2 linked regions of the Flammeovirga yaeyamensis genome follow. The main gene of each other region encodes a partner of the protein of the gene in region 2 in a complex. Links are inferred from orthologs where the notes say so. Each region holds a gene or a part of one and is shown on either strand. Other genes may lie near its edges. The genes, in order: KMW28_RS19425 and smc.

Region 1 (14,610 bases), 940 kb from region 2 along the record:
ATCTACTTCAAAATCAAGAATCATTAAACCTTGAATGTATTTTGCACCGAAACCTCCATAAATTGACAAATCGTATGTTTCTAAAATTTGTGCACCCCAAGCAGCATTATACTCTCTCACCCAAGTAGACTTGGTTTTTGTACCTGCTAATAGTTCACTATATGTTTGAGCATCGTCTACATTTTCGAAATATCCGCCTCTAACTTGAGAAATTTGTTCAGAAGTTAAAGGTTCACCTTGTCCAGTATGTCTTGGGTTATCGATGATACTTCCATCTGCTAATTCTAATTTAGGAAAGTAACTTGATGTCGCTCCAAAGAATAAAACCTCAGCTGCAAAAGCATTTGTTTTTACCCTCGTATGAACATTATCTCTGATGCTGATGGCTACACCACCCCATTTTTTGGGAAGTTGCATACTTGCACCAAATAACATAACACTTGCATCTACAGTGGTTACTTTACTGTCAAATTTATCAACAGCTCTTTGTTTATCCTCGAGACTAAATTTTGTAGTTCTGTAATCAGTCAATGCACTAAGAAGCTCCTGAGTGTTAATTGCCTCTGATGAAAAGATGAAGTTCGATTCGAGTAATCCAAAAGTAAATTTGGGATCTCTGTAATTTTTTTTGATTCCAAGATTGGCAGGGTTAATACCAATCGCTTGATAATCGGTCACAAAAGTAGTTCCTACACCGCCACGACCTGTGACAGAGTAGACACTCCCTTCCATTTGGGCATAAGTTATAATAGGTAGCCCCAGAAATATAGCAAAAAGTAGAAATCTATAGAGTTTCATATCAGCCTGAAGATAGTTTATGGTACTTAACCCCGTGATTTAATCAAAAAAGAAATTTGTTACGTTTTACTAGGGTGTTAAGAATTGTAAATATAATAAAACATGAGTGCATTTTCGTTAGTTCCTCTAAAAATTATTGAAAAAGTATATAAAGCATCAATAAATAGAAGATTTTTGATTAATTTTCCTTTAACTTTATTTATTAATGTCGATCTATAGTTTGGTCACGCCTAATTAAGATTACCACTCATATTTTAATATATAAATATATGCGTTTAAAGAAAAAGCACATATTCTTATCTTCTTTGGTGATTCTACCTCTATTATTCTTCTCTTTTACAAGCAAGAAATTAGGTAATCACTACTTCGAAATTGCAAAGAACATGAAGATCTTTGCTCAACTTTATCAAGAAGTAAATACATATTATGTTGATGATGTTAACCCTTCGGAGTTAATGACTACCGGCATAGAGGCAATGTTAGCTACGTTAGATCCCTACACAAATTATATCCCAGAAGACAGAATCGAAGATTATAGAACGATGACAACTGGTGAGTATGGTGGTTTAGGTGTTGTCGTAGGAAATAGAAATGGAGACATTACTGTCATTCTTCCTAATGAAGGTTACCCAGCTTACGAGGCGGGACTTCAGATTGGAGATATCATTAAGAAAGTAGATGGAGATGATATTTCAGGAAAGAATACAGAAGAAATATCTAAATATTTAAAGGGACAAGCTGGTAGTGAAGTCACTTTAACTATTAAAAGATTTGGGCAAGAACAACCTTTTGATGTTAAGGTGAAGAGAGAAAAAATCCAAATTAATAATGTCCCTTATTATGGCATGGTGACAGATAATGTAGGATTGATTCAATTGTCTGATTTTACTAGAAATGCTAGTAAAGAAGTTGGAGATGCGCTTACTGAATTAAAAGATAGAGGTGCTACAAAAATAATTATCGATTTAAGAGGTAACCCAGGTGGTTTATTGAATGAAGCGGTAAGTATTGTGAATTTATTTGTTCCAAAAGGTTCTGATGTGGTGTATACTAAAGGTAGAATCGAAGATTGGAACAAAACATATAAAGCTATGAATCCTCCGTTGGATACAGAAATTCCAATAGCTGTTTTAGTGAATGGTGGATCTGCTTCTGCTGCTGAAATTGTTTCTGGTTCGATTCAAGATTATGATAGAGGCGTTTTATTAGGATCAAGATCATTTGGTAAGGGATTGGTTCAGGCCACTCGTCCATTGGATTACAATTCAAGACTAAAAGTAACTGTAGCTAAATACTACATTCCATCTGGTAGATGTATTCAAGCTATTGATTATAGCCATAGAAATGAAGATGGAGAAGCAATTGTTGTTGCTGATTCTTTAAGAGAACAATTTAAAACAGCCAACGGAAGACCTGTTTTAGATGGTGGTGGTGTAATGCCAGATATCAAAGTAAAGCCATTCAACTTTGCTCAGATTACAGTTTCTCTAATTCTTAAAGGGTTGATTTTTGACTACGCTACTAAATTCCATCATGAGAATGAAAAAATTGTAGCTGCAAGAGACTTTAATCTATCTGATGCTCAGTTTGAGGATTTTGTAGAATGGTTAAAAGATAAAGATTATGGTTACCAAACGAAAGTAGAAGTAACTATGGAAGAGTTAGAAAAAAGTGCTAAAGAAGACAAGTATTACGAAGACATTAAAGATGAAATCGAAAACTTGAGAAAATTAGTTTATCATAATAAAGAGTCGGATGTGATTAAGTTTAGGCAAGAAATCACAGATGTACTTGAAGCTGAAATTTGTAAAAGATATTACCTTGAAGCTGGTGAAATCGAATCTACATTTACAGCTGACCTTGATGTAATTGAGGCGGTGAAAGTATTGAATGACGATGCACGTTATCAGAAAATATTATCTGGAAATTAATTTTCAGTGGTGATAAAATAAGATTTTTGATATAAAAGGTTACCTTAATGGTAGCCTTTTTATTTTTATTAAAATCTATGTTTTGGAACAGGATTTTACAATCTATTAACCTCAAAAAAATTAAACTACTATGGAAGAAATAAGTGATAATGAACTTTTTGAACTTATTGTTGAGATTTTTACTTACCCTTTCCACGTAGGTGGAAAAGAGTTTACTCCTCTATCTGTAATAGCTATTATTCTGGCTTTTGTCTTGGTTTTCTTTTTATCAAGTAGGCTAAGAAAAATGTTGGTAAATAAAATACTTCCCAAATATGGATTGGAAGAATCGGTAAGCTATAATATCGGGACGATATTTAGATATTCTTTTGTGAGTATTGGATGTATTATCATTTTTCAATCTTCAGGAATTAATCTTAGCTCATTATCAGTCCTAATTGGTGCACTTGGTGTAGGTATTGGTTTTGGTTTACAAACAATCGCTGATAACTTTATATCGGGTATAATCATATTATTTGAGCAACCAATTAAAGTAGGTGATATGGTTGAAATTGGTGATACTAGAGGTAAAGTGGTAGAAATCAATTCTAGATCGTCAACCATTTTAACCAATGATAATATTACGGTAATTGTTCCAAACTCTCAGTTTATATCAAATAATGTGATTAACTGGTCGCATAATGAGAAGAGAGTAAGAATAAGAATTCCAATTGGTGTATCTTATAACGAAGACCCAAAAAAAGTTAGAGAAGTCACTTTAGAAGTCCTTAATCATATTGATGGAGTGATGAAAAGTCCTGCTCCTGATTTAATGTTCGTAGAATGGGGTGATAACTCTATCAATTTTACCCTAAATGTATGGACTGTAAAATATTATTCTCAGCCAGGACATTTAAAGAGCTCCATCTATTATGCCTTGTTTGAGCGCTTTAAACATGAAGGTATTTCTATTCCTTTCCCTCAAAGAGATTTGAACTTAGGAAGCGGGTGGGAGCATTTTACAATGCCTAAGCAAAATGAAATAAGAGAAAATTAGTCTTTAATTTATATAAAGAAAAAGGCTTTCGTAGATGAAAATACACATCCACGAAAGCCTTTTTTTATTCTATTCTTTCAAAAGTAAAAGTAGCGACTGACGGATTGACCATTTCTCCATTTCCAAGTGGAGAACTTGTAATAATAGAAATGGGCTCTTGTGGTGTGGTAGGAGCATTTGGTGATGCAAAAGAAACTCCACTATCAGTGCCTGCATCATAATGCATGGGTTGTAAAGTGATTAACTCCACCCAAGCTCCTTCATTTATCAAATGGTAATTTTCGATAGCTACATACCAATCAGGGCTAGGAGCAATCATAGAAAATAAACTGATGTAGGGGTAATCCTTATCGACAGTTACCTCAAAACTAATACCACTAGAACCAGTAGAAAGACCACCTTCACTTATTAATACTGAAGCATTACCATCTTCAATTATGGAGTTTATTTCACTACTTAGGGTGCCTTTTCCACCAGTTTCGGCCATTATTTTAATACCTTCTGTAGCCAACTGCCCAACAGTTCTAAAACTAGTATCTTGATTGTGGGTCATACCAATAACACCAGAAAAGTGAGAGTTGCTAGGGTATTCGGTTGGATGACTGCTACTACTCCATGTTCCTTGGAAAGTGACTTTGTAGGTTGCTGTTTCTGAAAGCTCAGGAAGATTAGTAGGAGGAGTATCATTTTCGTTATTATCACAACCTAAAGAGAATAGGGCAATGGTAAATAGTAAGAGAAATTTCTTCATGATAAGTAGTATTTTTAATAGTTAATTAGGTGCTGAATAATGATTTATAATCACAATTTAATGATGTTTTGGTAATTAGAATGTGAAGTATTTCACATTCATAGAATTATTTAAACTGTTAAAAGTGTAAGTAAATACTTGAAAGGTCATTATTTATATAAAATTTAAATAATATAATTATTTAACATGTAAATATCTGATATTGTGTGTTTAATAGGTGTTTTTAGTTTGTTTGTCTTGGAAAAGTTAAATTGATTCTTTGTTATTGACTGTTAATTTGATGTCCGTTTTTTTAACACTAACGTTATTTGAAGAAGTAATTTTAATTATTCTTAACAAATCAATCAAATCTAATTAATCTATGAAAAAGTCAATCTATATCTTAACAACCACAGCATTTATGTTCTCATTATTTTCTTGTAATAAAGAAAATGATCCAGAGCCAGTAAAAGCAAAAATAGAAGTACCAGCAGAACAGGTTCAAGCCAAAACGGATTCTACAGAAACTAATCCAACTGTTCAGAAACCTGAAACAACCACAAGTACAGAAGAGGTGACAACAACTAAACCTTCCACTACAGATGAGACTCCTCAAGAAAATTCAGGATTAAAAGGAACGGATTCAACCCCGATCAAACCTTTTAAACAAGCACAAAAAGACTTTCTGACTTTTACTCAGAGTAAAGAATATCAGGAGTACCTAGAATCACAGAAACCTATACCTGACGGTTTCTTTATGACAGGAAATACTTACAAGTTTAAACAGCAAACTCCTAATGATGATTTCTTATCTGATGTAACCTTTTTAGTCATGTCGAAAGACTATATCAACATTAAAATCAAGTTGTTGAATTTTGATGGTACTAGCAATGACTACGGAAATGATCATTTATCATTTAAATATGATGAATCAACAAATACAATTTCGTTCCATGCTATGGGTAGAGATTACTCGGTTAATGTGAAAGAACTGAAAACACTTAAAAAATAACATCAGTTCAGGAAACTATATATAGAGTTAGTGATAGCTATATCTATATATAGTCTCCAATCTGAATGTCATAAACTGCAACAAAACTTAATACATCAGAAAACTAAATTAAACTAGAATTATCATGAAAAATTCAATCAAATTCATCGCACCACTAGCATTATTATTATCCATTTCAGCTTGTAATAAAGATAAAGATCCAGAGCCAGTAGCTCAGAAACCAAAAGTAGAAAAACCAGTTTTGGCCACAAATGATTCTACAGCTTCACAAACGCCAGATCAAACAGTAACAGAAACTCCCGAAGGAAATAAAGGAGATGAAGTTTCTGGAGTAGATACCAAGCCAGACGAAAACCAAGGTGGTTCTATTTCATCAAAAAGTTCTTTAAAAACCTTAGATAAGTTCACAAAAGAAGACGTAAGTCAACATGCTAAATTTGAAGACTATGGGTTTTCACTCCCTAAAAAAGACCAGCCAGCAGCTCAATTAAGTGAAAAAGTTCGTCCGGTAAACGATAAAGGTTTAACGGTTATACAAACTACCTCACCTGTTTCTAACAAGCAATTGGCTTCCATTCAAACGCCAGACTACCTTGTAAATAGAAAAGTAGATACTCAAATCATAAAAGAAACAACAGATAGAAGTGAAGATTTAAAAAGACCTCATAATGTGGAAATACCTTCCAACCTAGTTGGTCATACATTTAAATTTGAATACTATTTAGCATGGACTGGTGAAACAGTAGATTGTGAAATTCAATTCATTACTCCAAATACAGCAAATTATAAAGAATCAAATTATGCAAGTAGTGAAGATATGTTTGTTCGTTATAACAAAGCAGATGATTCGATTACCTATCAAATAGGTCAAGATGTTATAACTGTTCCAATTAGTGATTTACATTTCGTAAAATAGATGCCTTTTATATAAATAATTAATACCTGACTTTATTTTGATAAGGTCGGGTATTTTTTTAGGCCTATACATCCCAAAATAATCAAATAAGGAAGTAAGGGAGGTAAGAACCTTCCATCCCAATTTTCTGATGTTAAACCAACAACTAGACCTTGAAAAAGGATAAACAAAACAAATGATCTTAAAAGGAGATCCCACTTATTTATTTGTCGAATACCTAATACCGAAATAAAATAAAGAGGATAGAGGGTTACGGCAATTATCAGGTTATGTAAAGTGGAATAATATGGTTTAATATGTCCCCAAAAAAATAGGCTTTTAATAGTAAATAGTTGAATTGAGTACCATAAGTTACCAAAAGAAAATCCTATTAACTGTAAAAGTATATTCTGGTCTTTTGATATCAGAAAAGGAGAATCAATGGGTTGAATGAAATACGTGTATTTAGGGTAAATGATTTCTGCAATTAGATATCCTTCTATCATAAGCGGACCATAGAACGACATCATACGGTTTAAAATTATCAATAATAAAAGAAAGCCGATAGATGATATTCCAATTATATAGCTTCTTTTAATTTTTTTGGATTGATATAGTTCTAAGAAATAGGCAATGACAAGAGCACTTAATAATACAATACCATTAGGTCGTGTAAAAAATGTGAGTAAAAATAGGAAAGTGAATTTCCAGTACTTTTTTCGTGTGAAAAAATAAAAGGTGATTATAGAAAGTGATGTGAATAGAGACTCACTATAGATGATGTAATTCCACTCTAAAGAAATAGGGAAGAACAAATAGGCAAATGTCCCTAAAAAAGCAATTGTAGAATGATCTGAATATTTTTTAATTATCTGATATAAACAGACGCCACTGAGGAAGTTCAAAGCTAACTGTCCAACAACAATCGCTTCAATTTTTTGAGTAAATAGACGAAAGAATGTGATGAAAATACCATAAGTTAGGTACCATACGCTTCTATCGAATGTCATTTGATGATTAAGTATATCATCAGAAAGGTAGAAAAAGAAGCGAGAATCAGCACCTAATTTAGGTCCATTACTCTGCCACAATATACCATGTGTTATTAACCAAAGGATAAAAAGTAGAGGATAATGATAGGACTTTTTTTGGATAGAATTAAGCAGCTTCATCAATTCTCTTAATATCAAAATTGTTGAATCCTTCGTGTACTTCAATGGTAATTCTGTTTTGAGAAAGTAACTCTAAAACAGCTAGAAAGTTGAAAACAATGGCCACATTATTAAAATCTGCTTTAATTAAATCCATAAAACTAAACTTTTCTTTAGTTTTTAAGGTATCGATGATGCTGTCTTGTCTTTCTTCTTGAGAATAAGGATACTTTACTACCTGATGTCGAGGTGCATTTTCTTGGGCATCTAGCTTCTTTAAGGCATTTTGATAGAACTTTAGAAGGCTGAATAAGTCCACATTCTGAAGTTCGGCTTCTACTCCAATTTCTTCTTCAATATCAGAGACTTCGTTGGAGATGTTTCCTCTTTTTTCTCTATTTAGCATAGAAATTTCCCACTCTTCTAGTGTTTGAAGAACCGATTTGTACTTCATGTATTCTAAAAGGTGTTTGACTAATTCATCTCTTGGGTCGATATCATTGCCATCTTCGTCCTTTTCAACTCTTGGTAATAACATCTTTGCTTTAATACGCATTAACGTAGCCGCAACAACAATGAAATCACTCGCTAATTCAATATTAAGACGTTCCATATCTTCCATATACCCTAAAAAATCGTTGGTGATTTGTGAAATAGGAATATCATGAATGTCTAATTCATCTCTTTGAATAAAGAAAAGAAGGAGATCAAAAGGGCCCTCAAATATTTGAATTTTTATTTCGAAGCTCATTGTTATATGTTTACTCTGGTTCTACCAGATTCTTGTAGTTCAATCTTAATTACCTTACCAAACCCAAACTGAATTCGGAAGATATTTTTTAAAGGCATTTCGAGAAGGTAACATAAAATTACTCGCATTACAACACCGTGGGTTACAATAGCGATACTTTTACCTTCATCATATTGAATATTATCTTGCCAAAAATCGCATAATCTCGATTTTACGTCCATCAAAGATTCGCCATTTGGAGCCGCCTTATGATCAAAATATTTGGCCCACTCTTTTAAGTCAGCACCCAATTCGTGGAAGGTTTTCATCTCCCAATCACCATAATTAATTTCTAGCAAACGATCATCTTCAATGTGAATATCAGCAGGTAGTTTCTTTGCTAATTGTTTACACCTTTTTAGTGGACTATAAAAAATACTGGATAGTCCATCATCACCAATAGTTTGTTTTACTTCTTCGGCTTCAGCATCAAAATTTTGATCCAAATTTAAATCTGTTTGTCCATATAAAATTTTGCTTGCTTCGACATCAGGGGTAGTATGTCGAACAAGATAGATCGTCATGCTCATATAGTAAATTAGTTAGATTTCATGGCTGCTTTTAAATAACCTGCAGTAAAGCCATTTTTGGTTTTAATAATATCATCTGGAGTTCCTTCAAAGACAATGTCTCCACCGTTTTTACCTCCTTCAGGACCGATATCGATCATCCAATCGGCTGTTTTAATTACCTCCACGTTATGTTCGATAATAATGGCCGTATGTCCTTTATCAATCAATGCATTGATGGCTTTCATTAATTTATCGATGTCTTGGAAATGAAGTCCGGTCGTTGGTTCATCGAATACAAAAAGTACTCTTTCGGATTCTTTTAGTGTGCCTTTGGCTAAGAATGAAGCTAATTTTACTCTTTGTGCCTCTCCTCCAGAAAGAGTATTTGATGATTGACCCAAACGAATATAACCCAAACCAACATCAAGTAATGGTTGGAGACGCTGGATAATCTTCTTTTGGTCGGCAAAGAATTCTACCGCCTCGTCTACACTGAGTTCGAGGATGTCAGAAATACTTTTCTCCTTATATTTTACTTCAAGAATTTCATTTTTAAAACGCTTACCACCACAACTTTCGCAAGGAAGGAAGATATCCGCCATAAACTGCATCTCTATCTTGTTTGTTCCTTCACCCTGACAAGTTTCACAACGGCCTCCATCCACATTAAAAGAAAAGAAAGCAGGCTTGTAACCTCTATTGGTAGAAAGTGGTTGCTTAGAGAATAATTCCCTGATTGGATCGTATGCTTTAACGTAGGTTACAGGGTTAGAACGAGATGATTTACCAATAGGGTTTTGGTCGACAAACTCCACTTTGGTAATACTCTTGATGTTGCCATCGATTCGATCAATCTTTGCTTTTTCGTCTGTATGATTCCCCAATGCTCTGTTTAAAGCAGGAGTCAGACATTTTTTAACTAAAGTTGATTTACCACTACCAGAAACCCCCGTAATACATGTAATTACTCCCAATGGGAATTTGATATCAAGGTTTTTCAAGTTGTTTTCTTTGGCTCCTATCACTTCGATGTATTCTGACCAAGGTCTACGCTTTTCCGGTGTCGGAATAAATGATAATCCACTTAAATAACGAGTGGTATGCGATTGTTCTGGGTTTGCAATGGCTTCGTCAATACTTCCTTGGAATTGAAGTTGACCGCCATAACTACCTGCATCCGGTCCGATATCAATAATTTCGTCGGCCGCACGCATTACTTCTTCCTCGTGTTCTACTACGATAACCGTATTCCCCAATCGCTGTAATTCTTTTAGAACAACGATAAGGTTTTGTGTATCTCTTGGGTGAAGACCGATACTTGGCTCATCCAAGATATACATCGATCCTACTAATGCAGAACCTAAAGAAGTCGCTAATTTTATTCTTTGATATTCACCGCCCGATAAAGTACTTGTCAGACGGTTGAGGGTAAGGTAACCTAACCCCACTTTATTCATGTATTGCAATCTGTTCTTGATTTCTGCAAGAAGGCGATCGGCAATTTTATGCTCGTGTATGTTTAATTTGATTTTATCGAAAAAGGCACTCGATTCTTCGATAGGCATTAATACCACATCAATAATTGATTTACCATCGATTTTGACATATGAAGCATCTTTTCTAAGTCTTGAACCATGACATTCTGGGCAAACAGTTCTACCACGATATCTTGATAACATCACGCGGTATTGAATCTTATGCGTTTTAGAAGCTAAGTGATCAAAGAACTTGTTGATACCTTTAAACTTGCCTTTACCGTTCCAAAGAATATCCTTTTCATCATCAGATAATTCATTGTACGATCTAAAAATTGGGAAGCCGTTTTCGTGTGCATTATCCGTTAGAGGTTTCAACCATTTTTTCATGGTTTCCGTTCTCCAAGGCATAATCGCATCATCAATCACAGAAAGTGTTTTATCGGGAATGACTAAATCAGGATCGATACCTAAAATCTTACCGAAACCTTCACATCGTTTACAAGCACCGTAAGGGTTATTGAAACTGAAAAGGTTGACACTTGGTTCCTCGAAGATCATTCCGTCGGCTTCGAACTTATCGGAGAAGGTTGTGCTAATTTTATCTTTTCCTTTTTGGATAATTTCGATTCTACATTCGCCAACACCTTCGAATAACGCAGTTTGAATGGAGTCAGCTACTCTAAACTGATTCTCTTCATCGTCTTTTTTGACTGCGTTTCTATCAATTAGCATTTCCAAGGCTTCGAGATCTACCTTTTCACCTTTTTCTAAGCTTTCTACTAATTCTTCGATATACACCACTTGACCATCAGCAATCACTCTTGTAAAACCTTGCTGTAGTAGAAGGTTGAGAGCAATTTTTGGTTCACGTCCTTCAGGAATTTTTAATGGACAAGAGATAATAAACCTTGTGCCTTCCTTAAAAGTATAGATGTAGTTGACGATATCCGTTACAGAAGATTTACTTACTTTTTCTCCAGATATAGGTGAGTAGGTAGTACCTACTCTTGCAAAAAGTAATTTGAGGTAATCGTAAATCTCGGTGGTGGTACCTACAGTAGACCTAGGGTTTTTCGTTGAGACTTTTTGTTCTACCGCGATGGCAGGGCAAACTCCTCTGATGTATTCCACCTCAGGTTTTTCCATTCTGCCCAAAAACTGACGGGCATAGGAACTCAAACTTTCCACATACATACGTTGTCCCTCTGCAAAAAGGGTATCGAAAGCTAAGGAGGATTTTCCAGATCCTGAAACACCTGTGATGACCACAAAACTATTTCTAGGAATGGACACATCAACATTTTTTAGATTGTTGACTTTGGCTCCTTTGACAATAATGTATTCTTTGGGGTTGAGTTGATCTACTGAACGCATAAAAAGCTGATGGTGACTTTTGAAATCTTAGTTTTGAATAATCGGATCTACGTTTTAACGCACTACCATTATTCATATACAAGATGATAAAAAACAGACTATAAAATTAGAGAAATGCATTAATTAAACATCAAATAGTAAGAAAATATCTTGTGAATTGACGAAAAAATCATTGAACATTTATTCATCAATAAAAAAATATATCATTTTTGTAAGTAAGAGAAAAGTATTCAAGTAAAAACTAAACTAAATTTTCTCTTTGCTGGTAATTTAAGAAGAGGTGATCTTCACTTAATTCAATAGCCAAAATGATGTTTTTTTTAAGACTTTATTTAATCTGGGGTATCAGTATGTTCATGCTTGGGCTTTTACTGTTGTATCCACTTTTTGCGCTAGTTATTTGGGTGCCCAATAGGAAGCTATTGCCATTCACTTACTACCTAAATAAAGCTTGGGCCTATTTTACTTATATCATGATTTTGATTCCTATTAAAAAGGAAAAAAAAGTAAAATTGTCGAAGAAAGAGGCTTATGTATTTGTGAGTAATCATACCTCTTTTCTGGATATTCCTGCTTTGCAATTGATTGTGGATCAGTTTGTGATCTTTTTAGGGAAAAACAGTTTAGGAAAAGCACCTATTTTTGGATGGATGTTTAGAAATATCCATATCACTGTGGATAGAAAAAATTCGAGAAAGAATGAGGAACTCTTTCAAAAATCAATTGATAGATTAAAAGAAGGGTATAGTTTAGGGATTTTTCCTGAAGGTACTCAAAATAGAACGCCACCTACTTTGAATTCTTTTAAAGATGGGGCATATATAATTGCGATCCGTGCTCAAAAGCCTGTTGTGCCGGTGACTATTGTGAGTAATTGGAAAATATGGCCATCATTAGGCCCTTATTTAAAATGGACGCCTTTGCGTTTGGTACAGCATGCACCAATTTCTACAGAAGGACTCACTTTAGATGATGTGGACCGATTGAAAAAGAAAACGAAAGAGGTCATAGAAGCTGAATTGAAAAAGCATTACCCAAAAGAATATTCAACTAAAGGTTAATTGGTTTTTCTTATGATGTATAAAAGAGTTATTTCTTACTAATTCATGTGTTTTATTGAAATTATCTCAAATAAATCATTTAATTTGTGATATATTGATAAAATAATCAAACACTAATTATGATTATTGATAAAGATACTATAGAAAAAATTGCTCATTTATCCCGTTTAGAACTGGATAAAGACAAAGAAGAGAAAATGCTGAAAAGCATGAACGAAATTGTGGAGTGGGTAGCAAAGCTTGAAGAAGTAGATACTGATGGTGTTGAGCCGTTAACTCACATGACAGTAGAGCAAAGCGTGTGGAGACAAGATGAAGCAGCAAGAACTTTGTCGCATGAGGATGCTTTAAAGAATGCTCCTAAAAAGGACGCAGATTACTTTAGAGTACCAAAAGTATTGGAGTAAAAAAGCTCTTTTAATAAAATATTTTCAAATAAAAAAAGACCTTGAAGTTGAATCCTCCAAGGTCTTTTTTTGTTAAATACTTTACCGATTAAAGGTTATTAATCAGCGGTAACTCTTGAGTCATGCTCAAGTCGATCACTGTATTTAACTGTCCCATAATCTGAACAAAACGAGCAGCTGTTTGTGTAGAAACGACTTTTTTCATCTGCTTGTAGTACTTCAAATTAAGATCAATTTCTTGTTTATTTAATTTCAAAGCCAATTTCATCAACTCATCCGTTCTCTTTTCATCAAGAGTTTCGAAATTCTCAGCATACTCTTTAAGAAGTGCGTATTGCTGATTCATCAATTGACTATGTTCGAATTCGTATTTATCATAAACAGGCCAGAAAACATCATTTTCATCCTCGGCTAAATTCATGTTTTCTTTTAAAACGCCTCTTTTTTCAGCTTTAATTAATGTCTTGATTGTTTCAAAGTCCATATTTTGACCTTGAGGTGATGCAGTAAAAGCAGGGGTTTGAGCATAAAGGCTTACAGTTGCTAGTAGAGCGCAGATAGTGAATAAGAATTTTTTCATGTTTTAATTATTTGTTGTCTCCGATTGAACGAGATAAAATACATTGAGTTTGTTATAGAACTCTTAAAAAAAGTAAAAACTCAAATAAATGTAATTAAAATCTTACTCATTAAATATTATTCACACGTGAAAATACATGAATAATAAAAGAGTTTAGAGGAAGTCGTTGGGAATGAATAGGAATTAATCTTTAGCGAGCCACTGTTCAGGATCCAATTTTTGTCCTTCAGTATTCCAAATTTGAAATTGAACTTCGTAAACACCGTCTTCGTTTTTACCTGCTAACCCAATTGCTTTAGAAGAAGGAAGCTGATCGCCGACCTTTACATATACTTTAGAAAGTTTTGAGTAAACCGTAAAGTAGTTGCCATGTCTTAACATGACAACATTTTGAAGGTTGGGTACTTTTGATACTGCCGTGACTACTCCTTTGTGCACCGTTTTTACTTTGGTGTTTTGTTTTACACGAATATCAATACCATGATTTTCTATAGAAACGCCCTCCAAGATGGGATGAGGACGAATACCAAAGCGATTGGTGATAACTCCTTCGGGAACAGGCCAAATTAATGTTCCTTGCAACTCATCAAAAGATTTAGAGGAGGCCATGGCCAACTCTTTACTTCTTGATGTTTCATCAGATTTTATTTTAGTCGTAATGGCTAACATCTGACGTTGAATTTCAGCTAAACCTTCTCTTTCTTGTTCTAGCTGTTTCTTTAGATATTCTTCTTTGTTCTTAAGATCAGCTATTAATTCACTTTGTTGTTTTTCTAATGATTTCAATGAAGCGAGTTGAGCCTTCTCTTCTTTTAAAAGGACTTGTTCTTCTTTATTTCGTTCTTCAAGTTCTAC
Region 2 (15,974 bases):
TTACCAGGTTTACGTGTGTGAATTGCAGGCCAACCAAACACACCTTCCACAATGCCATTTTCACCATGTAAAAGCACCTTTTTAGAAGTTGCAATTTGATGATCAGAACCGCCATTACGAATCACATAAATGTATCCTTCTGGAGTAATATAATTCACATACCAAGAAATTTCATCGGCATGTGCCTCTATAACTACTTTGTAAGGAGCATCAGGATTGACAATACCTACTGCGGTACCATAATTGTCTACATAAGTCTCGTCGACATATGGTTTAATATAGTCTAACCAAATCTTTTGACCTTCAGCCTCAAATCCTGTTGGAGAAGCGTTATTTAGATATTTGTATAAAAAATCTTTACTATGTTGATCCATATTGTTTTAAAATATTTTAAAAACAAACCTTAATCGTTTTCTATTACGTTAAGTTACATAGATCGATTTATTCTTGTATCATCTTTATGATTTTTTTTGGTGATATATTAAATTGAGATGTTTTTTGAACCATCATTTACATAAATATATATATGCGTGCATTAATCATAATAGATGTACAAAATGATTTTCTTACCGACGGACTATTAGTAGTCCCGGAAGGAGAGCAAATTATTCCAGTGCTTAATAACATAAACCACCATTTTGATGTAGTAGTGGCCACGAAAGATTGGCACCCTGCTACACATAAAAGTTTTGCACGAAATCATGAGGATCGAGAAGTAGGAGAAATTGTTGAAGTAAATGAAGTTCCTCAGATATTATGGCCTCCGCATTGTGTAAAAGAATCTCATGGAGCAGAATTCCCTTCTGATCTTAATACGGAAGTAATTGAAAAAGTATTTTGGAAAGGAACAAACGAAGATATTGATGATTACAGCGGGTTTTATGATAACGAAAAACTAAACGATACTGGTCTTCATGACTTTTTACAATCGAAGGGAGTAACTGAAGTTTATGTAGCAGGTATTGCTTTGGACTTCTGTGTGAAGTTTACTGCGCTCGATGCAAAATCGTTAGGTTATAAAACATTCATGATAGAAGATGCATCAAGAGGTATTAATTATCGACCAAATGATGTGCAAAACGCCATCACCGATATGAAAGTATCTGGTATAAGGGTAATAAAAAGCTATGAACTAGAAAAAGTATTTAGTGGAGATTATTAATTACTAGATAATCAAAGCCATAAAAAAAGGATACTCTAAAGTATCCTTTTTTTTATATCTAAGCTTGATCTCCCATATCAGAATCTATGCCTTCTGCACCTATCCTTCCAATTTCTTGGTCGATCATCCACATACCTTGTGGACTGTCTTCTCCAATAATATCAAAAGCATCAAGTATTGTACGTGCTGTTTCTTCCTCTTCTCTTTGTTCAGCAACAAACCATTGTAAGAATTGGAATGTGCTAAAATCTTTAGCTTGGAAACAACAGTCCACAATCTCATTAATAGCCTTTGTAACTTTAATTTCGTGCTCTAATACCAATTCAAATACTTGTCTAAGCGATTCGAACTCATAAGGTACCGGTGTAATTTCTGCAGCTAAAGCATGTCCACCAACTGCATTGATAAACTTGAAGAATTTCAACATATGCTGTCTTTCTTCTTCAGCATGCTCATATAAGAATTCGGCAGCCTTTACATACCCTTCTCTCTCACACCAAGAGGCAAACGAAAGATAATACTGTGAGGATTGATCTTCTAATTGTACCTGTTGGTTTAACATTTTCTCTACCTCTGGATTTAAAGAGGTCTGTAATCTTTTCTTAGTAATTGGCATTTTCGTAATATGGATGTAATTGTTCAAATTTTGTTAGGAAGCTATTCAATACTTTAATAAATTCAATTGAATATTTCCATTATCAGAGTTTAGATAGAAACTAATTTAAACCCATGCTTACAAAGTAAAAACTTTTCAAAGGATTTTGTTTCACATATCACTATAAATCTAGTTTGTGAATGTTTTTTAATAATTATTCTAAATAAAGTTTGGAATTTATTATGCATGCATACTATTTTAGCAGAACCAATAAAACATTATAATAAAAACTAAGCTGTATTTACTGTACAGCCTTATCCAAAAAATAATAACACATGAAAATTTTAGTTTGTATTAGTAACGTTCCGGATACGACAACAAAAATCAAGTTTGCAGACAACAAGCTTGACACCAATGGTGTTCAATTCATTATAGGCCCTTACGACGATTTTGCATTGGCTAGAGCCGTAGAAATCAAAGAAAAAGAAGGAGGGTCAGTTACTGTATTAAACGTAGGTTTAGCAGATACTGAACCATCTATCAGAAAAGCATTAGCTATCGGAGCTGATGATGCCGTAAGAATTAATGCAGAACCAACAGATTCACTTTTTGTAGCAAAACAAATTGTTGAATATGCTAAAGACAAAGGTTTTGATATGATTTTAATGGGTCGTGAATCTTCTGATTTTAACTCTGGCTTAGTTCATGGTCTTGTAGGCGAATTGATGGGGATTCCTTCAATTGCACCTGCTATGCGATTAGAAGTTGAAGGATCTACAGCTAAATTACATAGAGAAATCGAAGGCGGTCACGAAGAAGTGGAAGTGGGCATGCCATTCGTAGCGGGTTGTCAAGAGCCAATTGCTGAATGGAAGATTCCAAATATGAGAGGTATCATGATGGCAAGAAAGAAACCACTAGAGGTCGTTGAACCTGTAGGAGTAGACGGCTTAACATCATACGATTCGTTCGAATTACCGGCTGAAAAAGGCGATTGTAAAATGGTCGATGCAGGTCAGATGGACGAGTTAGTAGGTTTGTTGAAAAACGAAGCTAGAGTCCTTTAATATCAATTTACTTTTCCACTTAACACATAAAATAGAATAAAATGTCAGTATTAGTATTTATAGAAGCAGATAACGGGGTGATTAAGAAATCCTCTTTAGAAGCAGTTACATATGGTTCAAAATTAGGCGATGTTACTGCGGTAGCAATGGGCTCAATTGATGGATCTGAATTACAAAAAGTAGGTAAGTTTGGTGCAGCGAAAGTGCTTCATTGTTCAGACGAAAGACTAAACGATGGTGTTATTGCAGCCACAGCTACGTTAATTGCAGCCGCTGCAGCAGAAGTTTCAGCCGCTACAATTGTGATGTCACGCTCATCTTTGGTAGATGCCGTTGCTGCTAGAGTGGCGATTAAAACCAATAGTGCAGTAGTGGCAAATGTTCAGGATTTACCTGATACATCTAATGGATTTACGGTAAAAAGAGGTGTATTTACAGGAAAAGCATTTGCTTATGTAAGTGTTCCTGATGGAAATAAAGTAATTACAATCGCTAAAAATGTAGTTCAATTAGAAGAAACAGGTACAGATGCTGCAGTAGAAGAATTCTCTGTATCTTTCGGTGATGCTGATTTCGGAGTGAAAAGAGTGGGTGTGCATAAGCAAGAAGGTGATATCCTTTTACCAGAGGCAGATAAAGTAGTATCAGCAGGTAGAGGATTGAAAGGTCCTGAAAACTGGCAAATGATCGAAGATCTAGCAGGCACGTTAGGGGCTGCAACAGCTTGTTCTAAACCAGTATCTGATATGGATTGGAGACCTCACCACGAACACGTAGGACAAACAGGTATTAAGGTAGCTCCTCAATTATATATTGCTGTAGGTATTTCTGGTGCTATTCAGCACTTGGCAGGGGTCAACTCTTCTAAAGTGATTGTAGCGATTAATAAAGATCCTGAGGCTCCGTTCTTTAAAGCGGCAGATTATGGTGTAGTAGGAGATGCTTTCGAAGTAGTGCCTAAATTGATTGAGGCCATCAAAAATTCACAGAATTAGAAGAAATAAGCTTGAATTTTGGAATTGTTTCCAAAATTTAAAATTTATTTGTTAATATTTAGGGAACTTATTGATATTTATTAATAGTTCCCTATATTTGTAATACTTCGATGATACAATAGTATTATCAGAAGATTTTTTTAACTTAGTCGGACATTTTTTTCATTCTGGCAAACTACTGATGAAAATCGTATAAAGAACCTCAACATGAGAATGTTGAGGTTCAGTTTTTTATAGAGAATTTTGTTATTCTTTTTTCCGGTTCAGCTTCGCTAATTTCTTTTCTATTCTTTTAAAATCTTCTTCCAGACAATACTGAGTAGAATTTACTTTTAACGCTTTCTTATATTGTTCTATTGCTGATAGTAGATCACCAACTTTCAAATAGTAATCTCCTTTAATTTCTAAATTAAGTGTATTGATATCTAAGTCTAAGCTATGATCAATCCACTCTATAGCATGTAGTAATTGCTTTTTATTCTTCAGAAGGTCTCTTCCTGTTTTTGCACAACTGTACCATTCACTGTGGTAATAGAATAGCTTCTTATCATCGCTATGCAAATGTAAAGTATCGTCTTGAGAGGTAAACGAAAAAAGTAAAGGGATAAAGAGGACACATAAGTATTTAATAAATCGAGTTTTCATCTTTTTAGAACATTGAGAGAATATTAGTTACAAACTCTATGATTCAAAAATTGAAAACATTTATATAAATATCAGATTATCAGTAATTTATAATGTTGAGTCTAAATTAGTTAATGTACGTAAATGAACATCGTTTAAAATAAATGTACAGTATATTATTTTGAGGTAAACGCCTCTAACTGAGGAGTATTTCTGATATCTACAGGTACTACAGTAGTTACACCCTGTTCAATCATCGTTACACCATAGATTACATCTGTGCTTGCCATTGTTCTTTTGTTGTGGGTAACAATAATAAACTGTGAGTTTCCAGAGAATTTATTGATAATTCTACAGAACTTATCCACGTTGGCATCATCAAGAGGGGCATCCACCTCATCGAAAATACAGAATGGCGCTGGCTTTAATAAATAAATGGAGAACAATAGGGCAGTGGCCGTAAGTGTTTTCTCTCCACCAGACAATTGGTTAATTGTTAACGGACGCTTACCTTTTGGTTGAGCAAGAATCTCAATTTTAGAGTTCAAAGGATCATCCTCGTCGGCTAAACGTAAATCACAGTTGTCTTCCTCTGTAAATAACGATCGGAATACTTCCATAAAGTTATCACGAATCTGAGTGAAGGCAGTCATAAACTTCTCTTCAGCAATATTGTCGATGTCTTCAATCGTTTTCATCAATTGCTCTTTTGCCTTATTCAAGTCGTCTCTCTGACCCAAAATAAATGCATTACGCTCTTTGATTTCGTTGAAAGCATCAATTGCTGTATGGTTAATTGCACCTAGGTTGGCTAACTTACGTTTTGCATCCTCACTTACCTGCTCCAACTCGAAGATGTGCATGGCTTTGTATGGATTTTCTTCCTCGTCTTCTTCTTTGTTTTTATGAAGAAGCATTTGTTCAAGATCAACCTCAAACTCCACAGCAATTTTTTCTTTTACTGAGGTAAGCGATAGTCGTAAAGTACTGATACGCTCATTGGCAGACAGTAACTCCTGATCGATATGCTCTTTTTTCTGTTGTTCTTGTTTGATCTCAATTTCAGTATCAGCAATAAGTTCTTTGGCTGCTTTATAGGATGCTTCGGCTTCAAAAACACCTTTTTCGATGTTTAAACGCTCGATCTCCATACGTTCCAAAGCACTCGCACCCTCTTCATCCATAGAATCTGATTTTAATAACTCAGTTTCTACTTTTTGAATCTCTTCAAAATTGTGATCAATACGAAGGTGTGCTTTTTCTAAGTCTTCGTTTTTGAAATCAATTTCTTTTTTAAGAGAGTTATACTGATTTTCCTGCTGAAGGAAATTAATATGTAGTTGATTGTATTTGCTCGAAAGCTCTACTTTTTTCTCTTTCTCAATAGTTAATTGATCTTTCATCTCGAACAACTCTTCTTCCATATATTCTATGGCACCCGATTCAGATTCGAGTTGAGGTCTACCTTCTGATATTTCCACCTCAGCCTGACCAATTCTCTCCAAGATCTCTTCTTTTTTATTACTACTCTGTGCTAAGAATTTTGAAAATTCTTCCTTCTGAGTTTTAATTTTGATGAGTTCTTGAGAAACTACTTGTAAATTATGCTGAGCACTTTCCAATTCGTGCTGCATATTTACCTGTAGTAAAGATTTATGTTCTGCTTGCTTTTCTACTTTCTTGATGTGAATTTCTTGAACTTCTTGTTCCAGACTTTCAATCTCTTCTGTCAATTGTTCTAAGTGTCTTACTCTACCTAAAGATTTACCTTCAAAAGATCCCGTAGAACCACCAGAAATAGCTGACTTACGTCGAATCGCCTTACCATTTTTCGTGACTAGAATAACACTGTCGTTTTTAGGTAAGTTATTCTGATTGCGATGCACAATGTACACTCCGTCCAATAAGTACATAATGAGGTAAGCGTACTTATCGTCGTAATCTACCACTTCTAATGCAGGGATAGCATCATCAACAGATTTTCTTGGAGAAGGTTTATAGCCTTCGAATTTATCAAGTAGTAAGAAGTTGGCTTTACCTTTTTTCATTTCTTCTAAAAGGTTCACCGCCTTCCAAGCATCATCTTCTGTTTCTAAAACAAAATAGTTTAAATAAGGAGCTAGATAGCCTTCAATTGCAACACGGTACTCATCATTACAATGCAGCGTATCGGATAACATCGGAGCTTCTTTTGCCCAATCGGTATTTTGCTTTAAATATTTGATGGCCTCAGGATATCCCTCAAGGTTGTCCACCAAAGATTTAGTTAATTTATGTTCGTTCTTTTTGGCATCAAGAATTCTAAAAATTTCTGATGAACGATCCTTAACTTGTTCTAATTCTTCGCGGCAAGCTCTTATTTTTTCTTGATGTTGGGTGTGTTTTTCTTTCACCTCATCATACACCACTTGAGCACTTAAACGTTCGCCTTCTAAAGAGGCATATTGTGTATCAAACTCTTCTAAACTAGAGGCTTTATCGTTCGATTCTTCATGAGCTCGTTCTAATTCTTGCTTTAATGCAGAGAGCTGTACCTCATTGATTTCGATCTTTTGCTTCAGTTGGAAAATAACAGATTGCTTGTTCTTTACCATCTGCTCAAACTCGTTGGTTTTTACTTCCAACTCATCTGTTTTTTGCGTTTGATCGTCTCTTTGTCTTTGGGTATTGTCCAATTCATGTTCTACTTCCATCACCATTTTTTCGATGGAGTTTAACTGAATTTGTAACGCTTCAATACCTTGTTGAGAAAGGGCTACTGCTTCTCTGTCTTGTGTTGCCTGACTTTGAAGGGTTGCTTTTTTCTCTTCCAAGAATCGTCTTCTTTCTCCCTTAATCTTTTTCTCCGACTCAATCTGACGCATTTTTAAAATATGCTCATTCAAAGTCTTTTGGCGAGAAGCCAACAATTCTTCTTTATCAATAGATTCCTTTTTCTCCTTAGAGATAGAGGCTTCTAATGTTTCTACATTCTTTATAGTCTGATTTCTCTCCTCATTGATGTTGGTCATTTTATCGGCCAACGTATGCAGTTCATCTGCCTGAGTAGATACTTTTTTCAGTGCTAATTCAATACTAGAAGCTTTATACGTCTGCTTTAATTTGATATAGCGTTGTGCTTGTTTTGCTTGTCTTTCTAATGAACGCATGTTCTTCTCGACCTCAAATAGAAGGTCGTCTACACGTTCTAAATCAGCATCCGTATCTTTAAGTTTTTTGAGCGTTTCTTTTTTACTTTTCTTGAATTTTGAAATTCCGGCTGCTTCCTCGAATAAAGTTCGACGAGCATTTTGAGTATCATTCAATAGTTCATCAATCATCTTTAATTCGATGATCGCATAACTGTCTGATCCAATACCAGTATCTAAGAAAAGTCCGTGAATATCTTTTAAACGACAAGGGACCCCATTCAAAGAGTACTCACCTTCACCAGAACGGTAGAAACGTCTTCCAATAGTTACTTCTGTGTATTCTGTTGGTAAAAGGTTTTTATTGTTGATAAACGTGAGATACACCTCAGCCATTTGAAGGGGACGTCTCGATTTTGTGCCATTAAAAATGATGTTGTCCATCTTGTCCGAACGCAAAGCTTTTGTACTTTGCTCGCCAAGAACCCATCGTATAGCATCAACAACATTGGATTTACCACTACCGTTAGGTCCTACGACAGCAGTAATACCCGAATCAAAGTTTAAAGTGACCTTATCACCAAAACTTTTAAAACCTTTTATTTCTAACTTTTTTAGTAACATTTCATAACTATTGGATCTTTCAAATGTAACTAATAAAAGATTTTGTTGCATAATAAAAGCCACCCTAAATTAGGGTGACTTCAATATTTTTTTATGATAAACAGCTGAAATTAGTAAATCGTATTATTTATTTTTCTTTGCGATATCGACTTCTTTGTTGACTGATTTGAGATATTCCCTTGAAGCTACTTTAAATTCTCCTGGGAAATTTTGAGAAAATGTGATTTTTGCAGCTTCATAATTTTTTTCATACATCTGAATCATGCCAATAAGCATAAGTGCTTTATACTTCGTTTTCGATTCTTTTGTATTCATTATTGTTAAAAGCTTATCTCTAGCATCATCAAATTTATTCTCTTTGTAATCGATGATTGCCTCCATAAATCGAACATCAGGTAGTGGGATTCCGCATTGTTCAAATTCTTTGATGTGCTTTTTAGCATTAGCATAATCACCGTATTTAATTTCTAAATCAATTAAGTCGGCCAAAATTCTAACTTTTCTTGTATTATCCATTTGAATGGAAACCTTATGTTCTAAAAGCTTTACTACCTCATGTCTATCCAAAGTATTTTCTTTGATTTCAATAAGTAAATCATAAGCAGGCTCAAAGGAATTATTCATCTTGATCACAGCATTAAGAATCTTTTCAGAGCGTTTAATGTCGTACATCTGAAAATGACTTAAGGCCAATTGATATTGATATTTTGGAGACATTGAAGTTGTCTTGCTTTTAATCTTCCCGTTGGTTACTTGGCTAAAAGCAGAAGTGGCATTCTCATATTCTTCGAGAGAGTGATGTGCAAACCCTAATTCATAATAATAATGATCATGAGCTTTTCCTTTTTCTTCCTCCATTTTATCGATAGCAATCTGCATACTTGTTTTCGCCAATTCATAGTTTTTTGTTACATAATTATGATATTTGGCATCCATATATAAAATATAGCTATTCTGAGGATGAACACTCTTGGCATCTTCCAAATGAGGACCTGCTTGATCGAATTTTCCTGTTTTATCAAGTATATTGATAATTCTAGTTTTATAGGCCAATTTTCGATCTAAGTCCGGAGTGATCCGGAAGGCTTCGTCTAGATGTTTAATGGCCATTTCATAATCTTTGTCATCTTTAGCAATTAAAGCTAATTTAAGATGTGCATCTAAATTATTAGAGTCAAGCTCAATAGTTGTATTAAAGGCGTCAATAGCCTCTCCTAGTCTTTTATGTCTTATCTGAGCAAGTCCTAAGGCATAATAATATAAAGCATTTGTGGAATCCTTGGCAATGGCAATTTCATAGGACATTATCGCTTCAGGTAATTGGCCGACACTTGCATAAACTTCACCTTTTACAAAATAATCTTCGGCAGAAGATTCGTCTTGAGCAAAGGTCGTTGAAGCAGCAATAAGTATTATAAGTATTAATGAGTAAAGTCTTGTCATCGTAAATAAGTAAAGTGGTAGTATATTGGATTATAGAATACTCTATTAAATTAACAATTTGTCAAAGTAATTCTTTCAAAATTTAAAGATTATTTGACTTATATGTATGGTTTAAATGAAAATATAAGGATTTTAATCTGTTGATTATTAATATTTTGTGATTTTATTGAATTGAATTTAAAATGGATGAAAATAATAAACATTGGTTAGATCATTTTGATCGGCTTGAAATGAAAACGTTAGAGAAGAAAGCGTTAAAAGTGATGAGGAACCAAAGTATCCTACTCATGGAGAAAATGTCATTACAACCTCGAGATATTTTAGGAGGGATGTGGGCCTCTATGCATTTGGATACACCATTGTTTGGAGCTTTGTTTTTATTAGAAGATAAGGTTATTTTCGTTGGTGGTCATCCATCAAATCTTCAATTGCAAACTTTAGAGTGGCCTTGGGGACAAATCGAAAAGTTTCAGAAATTGGAAGACCCTAAATTAGGGATAGTAAAAATCCTTGAAATGTATGTAAGCGATAAAAAAATTAGATTTGGTGGAATGAAAGGGTTTGTTCCTTCATCATTTATACTTATACTAGAAAAAATTTGGTTTGATCATCATTCCAACTAATCACTTGATGTTGTATCAAATGATATTTTACACACTTAACCAACCTTGAATAATAAACACTCGATGTCATGATAAAGGCATCAGCCTATTGAATGAATATCAAACAATAGGAAAACAACACAAACATAAACATGAAAAAAATTAAACGATTACTTGTTGCAAATAGAGGCGAAATTGCCGTAAGAATCATCAGATCAGCTAAAGAATTAGGAATACATACTGTTGCCGTATACAGTGAGGCTGACCAAGAGGCTCCTCATGTATCTTTAGCAGATGATGCTGTTATTATTGGACCTGCCGCTTCTTCAGAATCTTATTTAAAAATTGATAAGATTATAGAAGTATGTCATCAATTTAAAATAGATGCAGTTCATCCTGGCTATGGATTTTTATCTGAGAACGCCTCTTTTGCTCAAAGAATAGAAAAAGAAGGAATCATTTTTATTGGTCCATCTGCCCACGCCATTGAGGTAATGGGTAGTAAATTGATGGCCAAACAAACGGTACAGAAATACGATGTACCTTTGGTTCCCGGAGGCGATGAGGCGATTACAGATATTGCTGCTGCTGAAAAAATGGCGGAAGAAGTGGGATATCCTATCCTGATCAAAGCTTCAGCTGGAGGTGGCGGAAAGGGAATGCGTGTTGTGGAAAACGAAGAGGAGTTTGTCTCTCAAATGGACAGAGCGGTGAGTGAAGCACAAAATTCTTTTGGTGATGGTGCAGTGTTTATCGAGAAGTACATTCAATCTCCCAGACATATTGAAATACAAATTTTAGCCGATACACATGGAAATGTAGTGCATTTATTTGAAAGAGAATGTTCTATACAACGTCGACATCAAAAAGTAATAGAGGAAGCACCTTCTTGCGTACTGACCGAAGAGTTACGTAATGAAATGGGTGAATGTGCGGTACGAGTGGCAAAATCATGTGATTATGTAGGTGCAGGAACCGTAGAATTTATCTACGATAGTAGTGGAGCATTCTACTTTTTAGAAATGAATACTCGTCTTCAGGTAGAGCATACGGTAACTGAAGAAATTACTGGACTAGACTTAGTGAAAGAACAAATTAGAATTGCAGAAGGAGAAAAGTTGGGTTATAAGCAATCTGATTTAAAAATAAATGGTCATGCCATAGAAGTTAGAGTTTATGCAGAGGACTCTTATCAGAACTTCTTGCCGGATACAGGTGTTTTGCACCGATATATAGAGCCAAGTGGGGAAGGGGTTCGTGTAGATAGCGGATATAAACAGGGAATGAAGATGGAGATGCATTATGACCCTATGATGAGTAAATTAATTGTTTGGGGTGAAAATAGGAAGGATGCAATTCAAAAAATGTTACAGGCCTTAGAGGATTATAAGATCTCTGGCTTAGAAACTATTCTACCTTTTTGTAAGTTTGTATTGCAACATGATGCTTTTGTTAGTGGTGATTTTGGGACTCATTTTGTTGACAAATACTATGATCCGAAATACCTTGAAGAAGAACTTACTGACAATGAGCAATTCGTTGCAGCTTCTGTTTTAGCAGAGCTATTTTTTGATAATAAAAAATCGGAGGAGACCTCTTCTCTGATCAATCAAACAACCCCTTGGAAATTAAAACGATGACTTTAAAGAGTATTATAATCACCTGTTTCATCACTTTAAACATTTTATTTTTGACCTCTTGTGCAAAAGAAGCGAACATTTCACAAGAAGAATTTGATATGACTACCTGGAAGAACGATCCACAAGGATGTAAAGGGGAACGTATTCAATTAGATCAAGATTTTATGAGTGTCAAAGATCGATTATTAGGGGTAAGCATTGCTGGTGTTAGACAAACATTAGGAGCTCCAGATAGAGTAGATCTTGATAATAGAAGTACAAAACAATATGTTTATTTTGTAGGGAAAGGTGGTCAATGCTCAGAAGGAGATTCTACAGCGGTAGGTAAATCATATAGAGTGTATTTTGATGCCCTTGAGATGGTTAGAGAAATATCACCAGAATTATAAAAAAGAGGCTATCTTATATTTAAATAAGACAGCCTCTTGTTATCTAGGAGGATGTGTAAGTTATTTCATTAACACATCTATTTTAAGCTGGCCATATTTAATATGGTCTTAGGTGTGTGTAAGATAACTAGAGTTGTTAAAGTCCTTTTACGTAGTTATGTGTTAATGACTTTGAAAGTTCGGTAAAAAATATCAAATATTAAAATTTTAAAAAAGAAGATCGAATAACTTCAATTTTAAAAATAGAAATGTTGATAAGAATTAGCTGCAAACTGCTTCACATTATATGTTCATTAAAAAGATTGAGGAGTGGATTTAAAAGAATTAAAACAGTTGGTGAATGAAGGGGAAGGCTTTAAAATTGAGTTTAAGAAAAAAGCGGCTGACCCATTTAAAATAATGAAGGAAGTTGTTGCGTTCGCTAATAAATATGGAGGATACCTTATTGTTGGTGTGGCTGATGATGGACGAATAGACGGATTTACGGATATTGAAGGGGAAAAGTTTGTATTGGAACAGGCAATCAAGAAGTACTTATCGAGAAAAATTGAATATAGCATTCATATTGTGCAAGTTAGTGCAATGCGACAAGTATTGGTATTTGAAATTCCACCTTCTGATAAACAACCTATTTTCTTATTATATAATTTAAAAAGAAGAATTGGAAAACCTTACATTCGAGTAGAGGATAAAAGTGTACAGATGAGTAAGGTGATTCGAAGAATCTTAAAACAAAGAAGTAAAGAGGAACATCACTCAGTTACTTTTGGGGAGGAAGAAAGGAATATTCTACAACTTATTGATAAAAATGGCTACACCACAGTCGACGAGGTCGTTAAAACTTTTTCATTAGAAATTGATGTGGTAGAAGACAAACTGATTGATCTTTGTCTAGCCAATATTTTACAAGAAATGCCTAGGGAAATGGGGGATAGGTTTATCATTCATCCTACTTCACGATTGTCTTGGAAGTAGTCAGATGTGAGATTTAAGCGGATTTCAGACTGCTTAAATAAACTCTTTAAAAACCCACGATTTCAATCGTGGGCCTCAAGAATATCAATACTATTTTTGCCCCAACTCAATAAACGGAATAATCATCTCATCGATAGATATACCGCCGTGCTGGAAAGTATCCTTATAATAACTCACATAATAGTTGTAGTTATTAGGATAAGCGAAGAAATAATCTTCCATAGCAAAAACAAACGAAGTGGAAACTTCAGTTTTCGGTAAACCAAAATCCTCTGGATGTTTTACAGCCAATACATTTTTCTTATTATAAGATAGATTCTTTCCTTGCTTGTACCTCAAGTTGGTATTTGTTTCTCTATCGCCTACAATTTTGTATGGTTTTCTAGTTCTTACCGTACCATGGTCTGTTGTGATGTACACCTTACAATCTTTTTCAGCAAGAATTTTCAACATTTCATACAAAGAAGAATGTTCGAACCACGATTTTGTAATTGATCGGTAAGCAGCTTCGTCAGGAGCCAGTTCTCTTACCATGTTGGTGTCTGTTCTTGCATGAGAAAGCATATCTACAAAGTTGTATACAATAGCATTGAACTTCCTATGCATTAATGAGTTGATCTGATCATTTACCTGCTTCCCTTGAGAAGTTCTAATGATCTTATGGTAAGAGTATTTTCCATCGATTCTATGACGAAGTAATTGCTCTCCTAAAAGTTCTTCTTCGTAATTGTTCTTACTTTCTTCATCGTTATCGTTTACCCACCATTCTGGATAAGTAGCTTCAATTTCAGAAGGCATAAGGCCAGAGAATATCGCATTTCTAGCATACGCAGTTGTCGTTGGAAGGATAGGACAATACACATCTTCTTTTACCGAGTAAAGTTCAGATATTAATGGCTCAATTACTTTCCATTGATCATAACGTAGGTTATCAATAAGTATAAAGAAAACAGGTTTATCATTCTCTTTTACATATGGAAATACCTTTTCAGCCAATAGTTCATGAGATAGAACAGGACGTTCATCTGGCTCATCCATCCAATCTTCATAATTATCTTTTATAAAGCGACAGAAGTTATGGTTGGCTTCGTTTTTTTGCATTTCGAAGACCTCACTCATACTTTTATTTTCTGTCTGATTAATTTCTAGATCCCAATAAACAATCTTTTTATAAGTCTCTACCCAATCTTCCCAATCCATATCGTTCATAAACGACATCATGATACTTTGGAAATCTTGTTGATAGGCAGAGTTGGTTTTTTCATCGACCAACTTCTTTTTATCAAGTAATTTTTTTACGGAAAGTAGTATTTGTTTTGGGTTGATGGGCTTGATAAGATAATCGGCAATCTTGGCACCAATCGCATCCTCCATAATGTATTCCTCTTCAGATTTGGTAATCATCACTACAGGAATACTTGGTCGGATTCTTTTTATTTGTTCAAGCGCTTCAAGTCCGGTCATACCTGGCATATTTTCATCCAGGAAAATGATATCAAACTCCTCTTCATCACATTTCTCAATGGCATCTAAACCACTTAGTACAGGCGTAACTTCATATCCTTTTTTTGTAAGGAATAATATATGTGGTTTTAGTAGATCGATTTCATCGTCTGCCCATAAAATTCTTTGTTGACTCATCCGGAAGGGTATTATTAGATAAACTGTTTCTTATTTTTACTCAAGACACCGATAAATGGTTTCGGTTGGAATATAAAAATATGGATTTATAACAAATTAAGAAATACTAAGGACTTATTCGGTAATTATATTCGTAAAACAAAAATATTCTTATCTTCTAAAATGTTATTTTAATATCTTCGTTATATAATTGTAACATTCTCTGGTATCTATGATATTTCATCAAATAAATTGGATGAAATACTCATTACTAGTGAATTAAGTGATCTTAAATAAAAACTTTTCAAATATCAGAAACTGTTTATATCTCATTCTAATTTAGTTTTTGATGTTGAACCGATAAAATAAAATTAAATTGATTTCAACCTTATTAGATTATGGAAGAAAATTCAAGTACCCAAAAGAAAAATTTATTACTCATCATTGGCCCAATCTTCGGGGTGATTCTACTAGGAACAACTATATTTTTATATTTCTTCGGAGGAAGTTCCGATGAAATAGATCCAAGCCTGGTTGATATAGACGAGTTCGTAAAAGAAAATACAGTGTGGAACCTTAATGGTGATGCTGTGGAAGGAAGTGCAGTGGCAATTACTGTTCGTTTTCCTAATATGAACCTAAAACAAGTCGAAGATGCTTTGGAAAGAGCAGATCAAAATGTACGTCAAGTAGATGCTGACATCAGAAACGTTTGGGGTAAATTAGGGGATGATACTTCAGATTTGGAAAATAGCCTTCGAAATCTTCAAGGAGATTTATCGACAATGGAAAACATCTATCATCATACTGAAATTTTATCCAATTCTGTCAGTAGAGGTGATGCAAATGAGGAGAGTCCTGCCGTAAGAGCTACTTTAAATAAACTTTTAAGTACTAGAGAAGGCTATATCAGAGACATCAATACTATGCAAGAAAACATTGATAAGGTATTGACGGTTTTAGAAGACTCGAGAAATCAGAATGCCACTATCGGAGGGGTAAGAGAAGCCATTGAGGAATTAGAAATTGCAAATAAAAGGTTATTTGAGGAGGGAAGGTCTCTATTAAAAACCCTTTTTGCTTTCGAATATGTGTATAATAACCATCGTA

The links.
Region 1: the proteins of smc (region 2) and KMW28_RS19425 are in contact, whole or in part, in a crystal structure (PDB 3ZGX), measured with the Bacillus subtilis proteins. The link is inferred for Flammeovirga yaeyamensis from one-to-one orthologs.

What each region holds. Positions count from the first base shown.
Region 1 is NZ_CP076132.1:4,875,924-4,890,533, reverse strand. What follows is about bases 6,433-9,207. They hold KMW28_RS19425 (segregation and condensation protein A), read right to left. Parts: upstream 8,305-9,207; coding sequence 7,561-8,304; downstream 6,433-7,560. Other genes in these bases: uvrA (excinuclease ABC subunit UvrA), read right to left, coding at 8,882-9,207; cobC (alpha-ribazole phosphatase family protein), read right to left, coding at 8,307-8,873; KMW28_RS19430 (glycosyltransferase family 39 protein), read right to left, coding at 6,456-7,574. Outside these bases: KMW28_RS19460 (DUF5723 family protein), read right to left, coding at 1-798; KMW28_RS19455 (S41 family peptidase), read left to right, coding at 1,068-2,729; KMW28_RS19450 (mechanosensitive ion channel family protein), read left to right, coding at 2,860-3,765; KMW28_RS19445 (spondin domain-containing protein), read right to left, coding at 3,830-4,516; KMW28_RS19440 (hypothetical protein), read left to right, coding at 4,878-5,507; KMW28_RS19435 (hypothetical protein), read left to right, coding at 5,632-6,423; more of uvrA, read right to left, coding at 9,208-11,707; KMW28_RS19410 (lysophospholipid acyltransferase family protein), read left to right, coding at 12,181-12,768; Asp-tRNA(Asn)/Glu-tRNA(Gln) amidotransferase subunit GatC, read left to right, coding at 12,888-13,175; KMW28_RS19400 (hypothetical protein), read right to left, coding at 13,264-13,755; KMW28_RS19395 (murein hydrolase activator EnvC family protein), read right to left, coding at 13,939-14,610. UniProt on the Bacillus subtilis protein: Participates in chromosomal partition during cell division. May act via the formation of a condensin-like complex containing Smc and ScpB that pull DNA away from mid-cell into both cell halves.
Region 2 is NZ_CP076132.1:3,933,768-3,949,741, reverse strand. Bases 4,420-8,558 are described here. They hold smc (chromosome segregation protein SMC), read right to left. Parts: upstream 8,196-8,558; coding sequence 4,620-8,195; downstream 4,420-4,619. Other genes in these bases: KMW28_RS15510 (tetratricopeptide repeat protein), read right to left, coding at 8,319-8,558; KMW28_RS15520 (hypothetical protein), read right to left, coding at 4,420-4,464. In the rest of the region: KMW28_RS15545 (M42 family metallopeptidase), read right to left, coding at 1-374; pncA (bifunctional nicotinamidase/pyrazinamidase), read left to right, coding at 527-1,162; KMW28_RS15535 (ferritin), read right to left, coding at 1,221-1,778; KMW28_RS15530 (electron transfer flavoprotein subunit beta/FixA family protein), read left to right, coding at 2,093-2,824; KMW28_RS15525 (electron transfer flavoprotein subunit alpha/FixB family protein), read left to right, coding at 2,866-3,819; more of KMW28_RS15520, read right to left, coding at 4,066-4,419; more of KMW28_RS15510, read right to left, coding at 8,559-9,638; KMW28_RS15505 (hypothetical protein), read left to right, coding at 9,821-10,261; accC (acetyl-CoA carboxylase biotin carboxylase subunit), read left to right, coding at 10,393-11,880; KMW28_RS15495 (hypothetical protein), read left to right, coding at 11,931-12,269; KMW28_RS15490 (AlbA family DNA-binding domain-containing protein), read left to right, coding at 12,579-13,244; T9SS response regulator signal transducer PorX, read right to left, coding at 13,335-14,885; KMW28_RS15480 (hypothetical protein), read left to right, coding at 15,263-15,974. UniProt on the Bacillus subtilis protein: Required for chromosome condensation and partitioning.